Regions from separate parts of the Streptomyces sp. AC627_RSS907 genome, predicted to be linked through region 3. Evidence: riboswitches for the same ligand, from Rfam matches in the RefSeq annotation. Region 3 holds a riboswitch; each other region holds the start of a gene.

Region 1 (3,199 bases), on a different contig from region 3:
TCGGGCTCCAGCTCACCAAGGGTGTCGCCCACTACGTCGACTCCCTCACGGAGCTGATCACCATCGCGACGGTCGCGGCGCTCGCCGTCCTCGTCAACGCCTTCGTCCGCCGCACCGACGAGCGTCTCGTGTCCGTCCGTGAGATCGCCGAGGCCGCCCAGCGCGCCGTGCTGCCCGAGCCCGCCGAGCGGATCGGCGGCTTCGAGATCGCCGCCCGCTACGAGGCCGCGCAGGCCGACGCCTTCATCGGCGGTGACCTGTACGCGGTGCAGGACAGCGCGCACGGCGTGCGGCTCATCGTCGGGGACGTGCGGGGCAAGGGCATGGGCGCGGTGGCCGCCGTCGCGGTCGTGATCGGCGCCTTCCGGGAGGCCGCCGAGCAGGAGTCGACGCTGGAGGCGGTGGCGCAGCGCCTGGAACGGGCCCTGGCTCGCGAGGGCACCCGGCGGGAAGGCCTGGACGCCTTCGAGGGGTTCACCACCGCAGTCCTCGCCGAACTCCCGCACGGCGCGGGCGTGGTCCGCATCGTCAACCGGGGCCATCCGCCACCCCTGCTGCTGTACGCCGACGGCACCCTGCTCTCGCTGCCCGCCCGGGAGTCGGCGCTGCCGCTCGGCATGGGAGAGCTGGGTGTGTGGCCCGACCGGGCGGAGGAGGTCGACTTCCCCGGTGGGGCCACGCTGCTGCTGTACACCGACGGCCTGTCGGAAGCCCGCGACGACCGGAACGCGTTCTACGAGCCGCACGAGCGCCTGGCCGGTTCCGTCTTCCGGCATCCGGCCCGACTGCTCGACACCCTGGCCGAAGACGTGCGCCGGCACTCCGGTGGCGGCATGGCGGACGACATGGCCCTGCTCGCCGTACGACGGCCCTGACCGTCATCACGATCGGTGACGGTGCGAGCGCCCTCCGCATAACAACTGACACACCATCAGAAGAGGCCTGGAGGGAAGGCGCCGCTGAGGGGTGGTCAAGTCGCCCTGTTTTCGCCGCTCGTGAGGCTTACGTCCGCCGGGGATCCGTTAACGATCAAGCGGAACGGCTTGGAATCCGAGGCCCCCGTCTATTAACGTTCGATAACGCAGCGCGGTCGTCCCAGCCGTCACAGAAGGCGGCTCCGTGCGCACGCGCCGAATCCCGTAAGGGAACCGGGGAACCACCACCTTGGGGTGAATCGGGCGTATGCCGCCGTGGAGACACGGCCGGTATACGCGCGTAGGAGACCTTCCTGCTCCGAACCCGTCAGCTAACCCGGTAGGCGGAAGGAAGGAAAGGAGTACGCCCACGTGGCGTCCAACCGGCCTGCCCCCGAGGCCCCGTTCGTGCCCAGCGGGCACGGCACCGACACCTTCGGCTACGACGGCCACCGCGCCGAAGAGGGCCCCTGGGAGGAATGGAACCCCACCGAGGAGTCCATCCGCCCCGTACGCGGCCGGCACCGCGTCGCCAAGCAGCGCGGCGGGCTCGCCCGCAGCTCCACCGTCCTCGGCGTCGGTGTCATCGCCGCCGTCGGAGCGGGCGGCATGGCCAGCGCGCAGACCGGCAAGCCGCCGGTGCCGATCTCCATGCCGGACCTGCCGAACGTGGGCTCGCTGATCTCCGACAGCGACGAGGAGCCGGAGCCGCAGGGCACCGCCACCCCCCTCAGCAGCATCGGCACGACCTCCACCGACACCACGGAGGGCACCACCGACGCCGGTGAGACCCTGCGGGCCCGGATCATGGCGCAGGCCGAGCAGCAGCAGGCCCAGGTCGAGAGCAAGGCCGCCGCGGAGGCTGCGGCCGCCGCCGAGAAGCAGGCCGCGGAAGCCGCCGCCAAGGCGGAGAGGGAAGCCAAGGCCAAGGCCGCCGCCGCCAAGAAGAAGGCGGAGGAGGAGGCCGCGAAGAAGGCCGAGGCCGAGCGGCTCGCGAAGCTGGCCAAGCAGTACACGCTGCCGACCTCCTCGTACACGATCTCCTCCACCTTCGGCCAGGCCGGCGCCTACTGGTCCTCCGGTCACCACACCGGCCTCGACTTCGCCGCACCCACGGGCACGCTGCTCAAGGCGGTGCACAGCGGCACGATCACGTCGGCCGGCTATGACGGGTCGTACGGCTACAAGACGGTGCTCACCCTCGAGGACGGCACCGAGATCTGGTACGCCCACCAGTCCTCCATCAGCGTCAGCGTCGGCCAGAAGGTCAGCACCGGTGACGTCATCGGCCGCGTCGGCGCCACCGGCAACGTCACGGGCGCCCACCTCCACCTGGAGGTCCACACGGCCTCGGGCGGCGGCGTCGACCCCATGGCGTGGCTGCAGAGCAAGGGCCTCACTCTCTGAGCCGCACCGTTCCCGGCGCCCGCCGCCGCTGATCCCCGGCGGTCCTGACGCAGACCCCCCGACGTCAGGGCTGCCGGTCCCCGCGGAAGCCGTTCGCCCAGGCCTCGCCGCCAGGGCCGGACGTCCGGGCGGCTATCGCTGGTAGGGACGGGGCGACGGGTACGGCAGATACCAGTGCGGCGCGGGGTACTGCGGCGGCACCGGCGTCGTGGAGACGTAGCCGTACGGGCCGTGGCATGGGTAGGGGCCGTACGCCCCGGGCCCCCGCCACGGTGGCACGGCCCGCGGCGCCGTGACGAGGGCCGCGTGCTCCAGGGCCGGACGTGCCGCGTCCCGTCGCTGCCACAGGGCGTCCAGCAGTTCCCGCTCCCGTACGACGTAGTCGGCGCCCGCCCTGCCCCGGCGCCCCCGCTGCCGCAGGAAGGCCAGTGAGGTCGCGTACGCCTCGTACTGCGCCACCGCCCGCGCCGCCGGCTTCCCGGCGTGCCGGCGGGCGTGCTGCCGGGCGATGCGGCGGGCGCGCATCGAGCCGAGGACGAACGGCTCCGCCGGCGCCAGCCACCCGGCCGCCACGTACGCGGGCAGTTCGGCCCGCACGGTGCCCAGTTCGCGCTGCCGGGTCCAGATCACCAGCCAGGTCAGCAGGCCGAACGCGGGGAGCATGAAGGCCGCGTACACCGCGAGGAAGCCGTACTCGCCGAACGAGGCCGAACCGTTCCACAGGGCGTGCATGCCCATCGCGAGCAGCAGACCGGACAGCGGGAGCAGGGCGCGGTGCAGGTGCCGGCGGTCGGCCAGGAGCGCGGCGGCGCCGAAGCCGATGCCGGTGAGCACGGTGAACAGCGGGTGGGCGAACGGCGACATCACGATGCGGACGA
Region 2 (3,199 bases), on a different contig from region 3:
CGTCCTCGGTCTCGGCGCCCAGGGCGGCGAGGAGATCGTCCTCGCCTCCGACGCCGAGGGCGCGGAGGCCGCCCTGGAGCGGCTGGCGAAGCTGGTCTCCGAGGGTCTCGAAGAACTCCCCGAGACCGTCTGAGCGACGGCAGCACCGAAAGGCCCGCCCCGGACCGGACCACGGAGTGGGCCTTTCGCTTTCCCTTTTCCGGGCAGCAGAAAATGGCCCCCGGAATCAGCTCCTCTTTGTATACGGCGCCCGCGTTAATGCCGCAGGCTCGACATGTTTACGGGACGTTGCGAGTTCCTCACACGTTCCGCCCGCTGGTCACCGTCGGAGGCGAATCGCAACCGGTGGGCCGGTACCGACCGCTCGGTGTGCAGCGCCATGAGCGCCCGCGCGCGCTCGGCGTCGCCCCGGGCCACCGCGTCGACGATCGCGCCGTGCTCCGCCCAGCACTCCACCGGCCCGGCCGGCGCGTCCACGGCGTACATCCAGGCGATCTTGTGGCGCAACTGGGTCAGCAGCGCCGTCAGGGAGGGACTGCCGGCGGCCTGCGCGAGGGTCTCGTGGAACCAGCCGCCCAGTGAACGCAGGTCCTCGCCGCTGCCCCGCCTGGCGCGTTCCTGGCCCAGTCTGACCAGCCCGCGCAGCACCTTGAGATGGGCCTCGGTGCGGCGCCGGGCGGCCCGGGAAGCGCCGAGCGGCTCCAGGAGCGTACGCGTCTCCAACAGGTCGGCGGCCTCCTGCTCGGACGGCTCCGCGACGCACGCGCCCGCGTGCCGCCGGGTCACCACGAACCCCTCGGCCTCCAGCGTGCGCAGCGCCTCGCGGACGGGGACGCGGGAGACGCCGTAGCGGCGGGCGAGGAGTTCCTCGGTGAGCCGGCTGCCGCGTCCGTGGACGCCGGCGACGATGTCGTCCCGGATCGCCGTGCACACCGAGTGCGCCGGAATACGCATGACCGACCTCCGCCTTAATCCCCGTGAAACGTCGACGATTGACGTGTGTTCCGTGACTCTAGGCCAATGGGGCGGACATTCGGACGGCGCGGCGGATTTCATGGATATTTTTTGGACAACACCGCCCCCGGAAATCCGAAAGCCCCGGCTCGGGGAGCCGGGGCTTTCGGTCGCCGTGCCGTCCGCCGTCAGACGTTGACGCCGTGGGAGCGGAGGTAGGCGACGGGGTCGATGTCCGAGCCGTACTCGGGGCTCGTGCGGGCCTCGAAGTGCAGGTGGGGTCCGGTGACGTTGCCGGTGGCACCGGAGAGGCCGATCTGCTGGCCGGCGACGACCGACTGACCCACCCGGACGCCGATGGACGACAGGTGGCCGTACTGGGTGTACGTGCCGTCGTGCATCCTGATCACGACCTGGTTGCCGTACGCGCCGCCCCAGCCGGCCTCGACGACCGTGCCGACGCCGACCGCGTGCACGGTGGTGCCGCTGGAGGCGTGGAAGTCGATGCCGGTGTGACTGCCGGAGGACCACAGGGAGCTGCCGGCCTGGTAGGCGGTGGAGACGTAGGAGGCGGTGATCGGCGCCACGAAGGTGTTGAGGCGCTTGCGCTCCGCCTCGCGCGCGGCGCGCTCCTTGGCCTCGCGCGCCTCCTCGGCCGCCTCGGCCGCCCGCTCGCGCGCGGCCTCCTCGGCCGCCTCACGGGCGGCGGCGTCCAGGGCGGCCTGCTTCTGCGCGGCGGCCTGGGCGTCGATCTCGTGGGCCACGGAGTCGCCGATGGTGACGACCGGGGTGAGTCCGCTCTGCTCCACCTCGGGCTCGGCGGCGAGCGCCGGAGCCGCGAGGGTGCCGACGACGCCGGTGGTCGCGAGGGCCGCGACACCCGCCGCGCGGGCGGTGGTGCGGTGCATCCGGCTGGGACGGCGGTGCTTACCGGTGGCGCGCGTGAACGCCATGTGGAGGCTGTTCCTTTCCTTCCCTCTCGCCTACCGGGTTAGCTGACGGGTTCGGAGCAGGAAGGTCTCCTACGGACCCCCGCGCTGGGCGCGGGCGTCCGATTCACCCCAGGGACTGCGGTGGGTCCCCGGCTCCCCTGGCTCGCGCCGTACGGGGACTCGGCGATGACTGTCCGGTGCCGCGGGTGCGGCGCACTGCCTGACGAACAGCCCGGACGACGCTAGACGCGGCTGCCTTCAATCCTCAAACGCAACCGGCTTTTTGTAGCGCATGCCACAGGGCAGACGGGCAGCCTCTCTCTCAATTCGGACAAAAGGCAGCCCTGGTGACACATCCGTCACCAGGGCCCCTTCACCCGTCCGCCCTACTCGGCGGCCACCACGGTGACTTCGCCGATGCCGAGGGCCTCGACCGGCTCCTTGATCTGCGCCGCGTCACCGACGAGGACCGTCACCAGCCGGTCCACCGGGAAGGCGTTCACCACCGCCGCCGTGGCCTCCACCGTGCCGGTCTCGGCGAGTTGACGGTAGAGCGTGGCCTGGTAGTCGTCGGGCAGGTGCTGCTCGACCTGGTCGGCCAGCGTGCTCGCCACGGCCGCCGCGGTCTCGTACTTCAGCGGCGCCACACCGACGAGGTTCTGCACCGCGACGTCGCGCTCGGCGTCGGTGAGCCCGCCCTCGGCGAGCGTGCGCAGCACGGTCCACAGGTCCTGCAGGGCGGGGCCGGTGTTGGGGGTGTCGACGGAGCCGCTGATGGCGAGCATGGCGGCGCCCGTGCCGTCGGGGGCGGACCGCAGGACCTGGCCGAACGCCCGTACGCCGTAGGTGTATCCCTTCTCCTCACGCAGGACGCGGTCCAGGCGGGAGGTGAGGGTGCCGCCCAGGCAGTAGGTGCCGAGCACCTGCGCGGGCCACACGCGATCGTGCCGGTCGGCGCCGGTGCGGCCGATCAGCAACTGCGTCTGGACCGCTCCGGGGCGGTCCACGATGACGACCCGGCCGGTGTCGTCGGCGGTCACCCGGGGCACGGGGCGCGGCTCGGCGGTGGAACCGGTCCACGCGCCCAGCGTGTCGCCGAGCAGCGCGTCGAGGTCGACGCCGGTGAGGTCGCCGACCACCACGGCGGTGGCCGTGGCGGGGCGGATGTGCTTCTCGTAGAAGGCGCGCACGGCCCCCGAGTCGATGCGCGCGACCGTCTCCTCGGTGCCCTGACGCGGGCGCGACATGCGTGCCTCGGCCGGGAACAGTTCCTTGGAGAGTTCCTTGGCCGCGCGGCGGGAGGGGTTGGCCAG
Region 3 (3,199 bases):
CGTGCCCACTGCACGTCGTCCCGCCGGACGTCGAGGGTGCCGCGGGGCGGCAGCGGCGGCCAGGGCTGGTCCGGGTCGGCCGGGACGCCGAGGCCGAGGACCTGGCCCGCCCGCAGCGCCACGCGGGTGTGGCCCTCCGCGGAGAGGTGCAGCCGGTCCGCGTCCCACGCCCTGCGGTCCTGGACGCTCCGGAGCGACCACAGGTCGAGCACCGGGCAGCCGTAGCGGTCGGCGACGGCGCGCACGTGTCCGTTGTACGTGGCGATCTTGCCGCGCAGATGCTTGAGGACCGGCACCCCGCGGGTGTCGAACCCGGTCGTCACCAGGACGGTGCCGGCCGCGGCGGTCAGCGCGGCCACCGCCCGCTCGAACCGCTCGGCCACCTCGTCGGGATCGGTGCCGGGCCGGATGATGTCGTTGCCGCCCGCACAGAACGAGACGAGGTCCGGTGCGAGTTCGACGGCCCGCGGGACCTGTTCCGCCACGATCTGGTCGAGCAGCCTGCCGCGCACGGCGAGGTTCGTGTACGTGAAGTCGCCCTCGGGGCGCCGGTCTGCGAGCAGTACGGCGAACCGGTCGGCCCAGCCGACGAACGCCCCGTCGGGGCCGGGGTCACCGACGCCCTCGGTGAAGCTGTCCCCCACCGCCACGTACGACCCGATCACTGCTCTGCTGTCACTCTTCGAATCGTCTGCCACATCGGCCCATGATTCACCGTGGAATGTGACCTACGCGACCGTAGGAAGGGGTTGACGGGCGGTGAGAAAGACCACGCCTAAAGTGTTCGTCAATTGCGGAATACGCCGAAGGCCGGACCCCGGGACCGGGGCCCGGCCTTCGTTCCGGCGCGAGGGCCGCGCCGGAACCGTCGTCAGACCAGGACGCCGTGCGAGCGCAGGAAGGCCAGCGGGTCCACGTCCGAGCCGTAGTCCGGCGTGGTGCGGATCTCGAAGTGCAGGTGGGGGCCGGTCACGTTGCCGGTGGCACCCGAGAGGCCGACCTGCTGGCCCGCCGTCACCGACTGGCCGGCGGAGACGGAGAGCGAGGACAGGTGGGCGTACTGGGCGTAGTGGCCGTCGGCGAGCTCGATGACGACCTGGTTGCCGTACGCGCCGCCCCAGCCGGCGGAGACGACCGTGCCGGCGCCGACGGCCTTGAGCGGGGTGCCGGTCGGGACGACGAAGTCCGTGCCGGTGTGGTAGCCGCTGGACCACATGCTGCCCGACTGGTGGTACGGGGTTCCGACGCTGCCGCCGGGGACGGGGGAGGTGTAGCCGCTGGCGGTGCCTGCGGACTGGGTGCTCGTGCGGGAGGAGGTCGTCGTGGCGTTCGGCGACTTCTCCGAGACGGTGTCCTCCGACGCGGCGGGCTTCGGGGCGGCGGGCTTCTCGGCCGGCTTGTCCGCGGGCTGCTCCGGGGTGGTCGCCGCCGGCCGGCCGAGGGACAGTTCGAGGCCCGGGTGGATCAGCGACGGGTCGGAGCCGATGGCCTCGCGGTTGTCCGAGTAGAGCTTCTTCCAGCCGCCGTCGACGTGCTGCTCGTCGGCGATCCCCGACAGGGAGTCCCCGCTCCTGACGGTGTACGTCGTCGTGCCCGGGTTCTTCCCGGCGGCCTGCCCTGCTGTCGCCGGGACGGACCGCACGGCCTGCTCGGAGGCGGACTGCGCGGGAGCGGCCTGCGCGCCGGCGGCACCCATCAGCGGGAGGGCGAGCGCGGCGCCACCGGTTCCGGCGACGGCGAGGGTGCGGGTGAGGCGCATGGCCTTGGTACGACGGTGCTTACCCTTCGCGGGCATGGTGAGTTCCTCTCCGGCGCCTGCGAGGTGAGCTGTCGGGTGCGGGCTGGAGATGCCCGGCCGCGCAGGGGCGCGGCTTTACCCCGAGCCTGTTCCGGGAACCGGAACAGGCGGTCCTGCCTGTGGGTCCCCCGCTCCTGCCGGGTACGGGTGATGGATGAGTGCGGGCTCCGGTCGGCGGCAGGATTAGGCGTCCGTCCGGATCGGTGGTGAACGTAAGGGACCCGGCCGCGCGGGGACAAGCGAGGAATTGCCCGGGCACGTGTTTTCCGTGATCCGTTGCGGGAATCACCGGTCACACTCCGTCGATTCCGCGTGCGCCGTTTCCCGTGAAGCGCCTTGAAAACCGATTGAATTACGTGAGCATGACGAGCAACTCACGGTCACGGATATGACGCTGCTCACGCGAGACCGCCCCAGCCTCCTTTATTCCAGGTCACGTTGGGCGTCAAGCCTCAATTCAGAACAGAACGCCCGAATACGGTCGAGTCGGAACACCGTGGCGTCGAGGTCTCCGCGGCCGGCTGAAGCCCTCCCGGAGGCGAGCCGGTCGAGCGGATCGGTGTCGGCCGAGGTCCGCACCCCGTGTCCCGGCGGGCGAGCACACCGAGACCGGCCCGGCCGCCGCCATCCGGGCAGGACGCGAAGGCACCGCCCGGGTGGTCGGCCCACAGCCGGTCCACCAGTGCCTTCACAACTCACTGCCGCAGGCAGGGGATGCCGTATCGTCGAGTGGCGCCCGTCGTCGAGCAGCGCCGACGGGGCGGAGTGGGAGGAGCCCCCGTGACGCAGCAGGTCCCGTCGACCGAGCCCGAGCTGGCCGGTGTGCGCAACTTCCGTGACCTGGGCGGGCTGCCGACCGTGGACGGACGGCGGGTGCGGCAGGGGGTGCTGTTCCGCAGCGGCCACCTGGCGCACGCCACCGAGGAGGACGCGGCGTTCCTGGCCTCGCTGGGCCTGCACACCATCTTCGACTTCCGCAACGCGGCCGACCAGAAGCTCGAGGGCCCCGACGTCGAGCTGCCGGGCGTGCGCAACGTGAACCTGCCGCTGAGCGATCCGGCCGACGGCGCCGAGTTCTGGAAGATGGTCCGCGACGGCGACCTCGACCAGCTGCGCGAGATCCTGGCGGACGACAAGGGCGCCCAGCGGATGATCGGCTCCTACCGCACGATCATCAAGGAGCGCACAACGGAGCACTCCCGCGTGCTGCACGCACTCGCCGAGGACAGCGTCCCCGCCCTCATGCACTGCGCGGCCGGCAAGGACCGCGCGGGTCTGTCGATCGCGATCACCCTGCTCGCCCTCGGTGTCGAACGCGAGGCCGTCGTCGAGGACTACCTGAAGTCGAACGCCGCGCACCGCCGCTACAAGGTGCACCGCAGCAGCTCCGCCGCCTCGGCG
Region 4 (3,199 bases), on a different contig from region 3:
AACTCCTGGATGTCCACGTTGGAGTCGGCGTGCGAGCCGCCGTTCAGGATGTTCATCATCGGCACCGGCAGCAGGTGCGCGTTCGGGCCGCCCAGGTAGCGGAAGAGCGGCAGGTCGCTGGCCTCGGAGGCGGCGTGGGCGACGGCGAGCGAGACGCCGAGGATGGCGTTGGCGCCGAGCGAGCCCTTGTTGTCGGTGGCGTCGAGGTCGAACATCGCCTGGTCGATCAGGCGCTGCTCGGTGGCGTCGTAGCCGACGAGCTCCGGGCCGATCTGCTCGATGACGGCCAGGACGGCCTTCTCGACGCCCTTGCCCAGGTAACGGTTGGCATCGCCGTCACGGAGTTCGATGGCCTCGAAGGCGCCGGTGGAGGCACCGGACGGCACGGCGGCACGACCCGTGCTGCCGTCGTCGAGGCCGACCTCGACCTCGACCGTGGGGTTGCCTCGGGAGTCCAGGATTTCCCGGGCTACGACGACGTCGATGGACGGCACGAGCATCTCCTTCTTCAATGTGACGCTTCGGTGTGACGCGGGTCCGCAGGACCGCAGCGGCTCTGCGGGACGAGCCTAACCGGCTCCGGGCGATCGGCCAGCCGGTCGCCCACCCGATGGACAGAACCGAGAGTAAATTGTTTCCGAACGGAACAAAGACGTCCGCGGAAACGGAGGCGGAATCGGGGAGCGAAGCGGGACGGGAGCGGGGCCCAGGAGCGGCGGCGGGGGCGGAACGTGAAAATCCCGTCCCGGCGCGTACGGGGGAACACGCACCGGGACGGGAGCAAGGGGGCCGCCGCTTACTTCAGGTGCAGCTGCTGGCCCGGGTAGATCAGGTCGGCGTCGTCGACGATGTCGTCGTTCAGCTGGAACAGCTTCGCCCAGCCACCCTTGACGTCGTGCGCCTCGGCGATCGAGCTGAGGGTGTCGCCCTCGACGACCTTGTACTCGCCGTCACCCTTCTCGACCTTCTTGCCGGTCGGGGTGGTGACGGTCTCCTTCTTGGCCGCCGGACGCTCGGCGGAGCGGGAGGCCTTCTGCTCGGTGGAACGCTCGGTGGAGCCACCGCTCTGGCTCTGCGCGCTCTCGGAGCCGCCGGAGTCGGAGCCCTGCGAGGAACCGCTGTCCTGGGTCCCTCCCGAGCCGCCACCGGTGTACGCGGCGTTCGACAGGCCGGTGCCGCAGACCGGCCAGGCACCCTTGCCCTGACCGGCGAGCACCTTCTCGGCGACCGCGATCTGCTGCGCCTTGGTGGCCTGGTCGGCGGTGGCGGCGTACTGCGTACCGCCGTAGGCGGCCCAGGTGGAGGCGGAGAACTGCAGGCCGCCGTAGTAGCCGTTGCCGGTGTTGATGGACCAGTTGCCGCCGGACTCGCACTGGGCGACGGTGTCCCACTCGGACGCGGTGGCGGCGGAGGCGTTGCCGGCCGCCATCAGCGGGGCGGCGACGGCCGCGCCGGTGACACCGGCGACGGCGATGACACGGGTGGCCTTGGACGGACGACGGTGCTTGCCCTTGCCGGAGAACAGCATGGATCGATCCCCTCACCGACGCCTGCGAGGTGAGCTGTCGGGTTCGGGCCGGTTGAGTTGCCCGGCCGGGTTCCTCACGGAACTCGGCTCCACCCCTAGCCGCTCCGGTCAACTGCCCGGTGCGGCACCTACCTTGGGTCCCCCGCTCCTGCCTTCGGCGCTCGACGCGACGACTGTTCCCGGACGGCCGCTGGCAGGATTCGGCGTTGCGGCAACCGGGGCCCGCGGTGGCGAGCGGTCATGACCGTAGGCACGCGCTCCGCGGTTTTTCAAAGACGATCACGGCTTCTGAGACCTATCTCTCACGAGATCCAAAACGGACATACGCCCCCGAACCGTGACGCGAACTCCCCCTACTTCTCGACCGGTTCGCCCGTGACCGTAAGGGTCTGACCGGGCAGGATGTGGTCCGGGTCGTCGCCGACGACCGTCTTGTTGCCGGCGTACAGCGAGTGCCATCCGCCGTCGATCTCAAGGGAGTCGGCGATGCCCCAGAGACTGTCACCGGAACGGACGGTGTAGGAGCCGTCCACGACCTCCCGCGCGCCACCCTCGCCGCGCGAGGCGTGCCGGCCCGACGACCCAGCCGTACGGCCGTCCGCCGTCCCCTCGTCGGCACTGCCGCCGCGGTGCCGGCCCGAACCGGAGTCCCCGGTGTCGGTGAGCCCCGAAGTGCCGCCCTCCTGCCCCGCCTTGCCCGTCTCCCCGTCCTCGGGCGTGGCCGTGGACGAACCGCCGGACCCGCGCCGGTCGGTGCGCGCCGTGGAATCGGATTCGGTGGATGTGTCGGACTTGGCCGGTTCGTCCTCCGTGGCCGACGAGGAGTCAGGAGTCGGCGGGGCGGAAGAGGAAGGCGACGTGCCGGACGTCGGCTCCGTCGTCCCGGCCGGACCGGAGGAGCCGGAGACACCGGACGGTTCCGGCGATTCGGCCGACTCGGGGGCGGTCGACGTCCCCGAGGTGTCCGACCCCTTCGACGGGCCGTCACCCGTCGCCGCCGTACCGCTGTCCGCGGGCACCCGGTCGTCGCCCAGCCCCGAGAGCACGGCGCAGGTCGGCCAGGCGGCGATGCCCTGGGCCGCGTGGATCTTCTCGGCGACTCTTATCTGCTGGGCGCGACTGGCCTGGTCGGCGCTCGGCGCGTACGCCAGACCGCCGTACTGCTCCCATGCCTCCTGGGACAGCTGCAGGCCGCCGTAGTACCCGTTGCCGCTGTTCTGGCTCCAGGCTCCGCCGGTCTCGCACTCGGCGACCCGGTCCCAGTTCACCCCGTCGGCCGCGTGGGCGCCGGTGGCGCCGAGGAGGGGGATCGCGATGGCGGAGCCGGTCACTCCGGCGGCGACGACCAGGGCGGGAGCCTGGCGGGGGCGGCGGTGACGACCGTTCCCGGAGAGCATGCGACGACCTTTCACGAGACGACGTGGGCCACGCGGTGGACGATGCTCCCCACCACGCTGATCCGTGAACGTATAGGCAGATGATCGCCTGTCACAAGTTCATCCCGCACAGATCACGTGAAGATCACAGAGTTGAGCGCGTGTCACTTTTGCGTCGCCGGGCCACCCTTGTCGGCCGATGACGTGCCCGGTGTGAAGGAGACGGGCAGGGTGCGCAGACCGCGCATGATGAGTCCGCCGCGCCAGCGCAGCTCGGCCGGTTCCGCGGCGAGGC

The links. Region 3 has a riboswitch for cyclic di-AMP ahead of KUM32_RS34980 (M23 family metallopeptidase). Riboswitches for the same ligand answer to the same signal wherever they lie in the genome.
Region 1: linked by a shared signal. The riboswitch ahead of KUM32_RS12000 (M23 family metallopeptidase) and the one ahead of KUM32_RS34980 (M23 family metallopeptidase) in region 3 are both predicted to bind cyclic di-AMP.
Region 2: linked by a shared signal. The riboswitch ahead of KUM32_RS12830 (M23 family metallopeptidase) and the one ahead of KUM32_RS34980 (M23 family metallopeptidase) in region 3 are both predicted to bind cyclic di-AMP.
Region 4: linked by a shared signal. The riboswitch ahead of KUM32_RS25140 (transglycosylase family protein) and the one ahead of KUM32_RS34980 (M23 family metallopeptidase) in region 3 are both predicted to bind cyclic di-AMP.

What each region holds. Positions count from the first base shown of each region.
Region 1 is NZ_JAGMUE010000044.1:7,153-10,351, reverse strand. It holds gene KUM32_RS12005 (PP2C family protein-serine/threonine phosphatase) at 1-875, shown strand, start outside; cyclic di-AMP (ydaO/yuaA leader) riboswitch at 1,119-1,275, shown strand; gene KUM32_RS12000 (M23 family metallopeptidase) at 1,287-2,321, shown strand; gene KUM32_RS11995 (PrsW family intramembrane metalloprotease) at 2,454-3,199, opposite strand, start outside.
Region 2 is NZ_JAGMUE010000047.1:19,666-22,864, reverse strand. It holds gene KUM32_RS12840 (HPr family phosphocarrier protein) at 1-133, shown strand, start outside; gene KUM32_RS12835 (GntR family transcriptional regulator) at 256-954, opposite strand; gene KUM32_RS12830 (M23 family metallopeptidase) at 1,143-1,907, opposite strand; cyclic di-AMP (ydaO/yuaA leader) riboswitch at 1,920-2,082, opposite strand; gene KUM32_RS12825 (pitrilysin family protein) at 2,273-3,199, opposite strand, start outside.
Region 3 is NZ_JAGMUE010000289.1:221,342-224,540, forward strand. It holds gene KUM32_RS34975 (SGNH/GDSL hydrolase family protein) at 1-665, opposite strand, end outside; gene KUM32_RS34980 (M23 family metallopeptidase) at 872-1,795, opposite strand; cyclic di-AMP (ydaO/yuaA leader) riboswitch at 1,800-1,958, opposite strand; partial or broken gene KUM32_RS44200 (alpha-galactosidase) at 2,336-2,484, opposite strand; gene KUM32_RS34985 (tyrosine-protein phosphatase) at 2,579-3,199, shown strand, end outside.
Region 4 is NZ_JAGMUE010000115.1:1,207-4,405, reverse strand. It holds gene eno (phosphopyruvate hydratase) at 1-494, opposite strand, end outside; gene KUM32_RS25140 (transglycosylase family protein) at 797-1,528, opposite strand; cyclic di-AMP (ydaO/yuaA leader) riboswitch at 1,533-1,698, opposite strand; gene KUM32_RS25135 (transglycosylase family protein) at 1,882-2,925, opposite strand; partial or broken gene KUM32_RS25130 (cytochrome P450) at 3,069-3,199, opposite strand, start outside.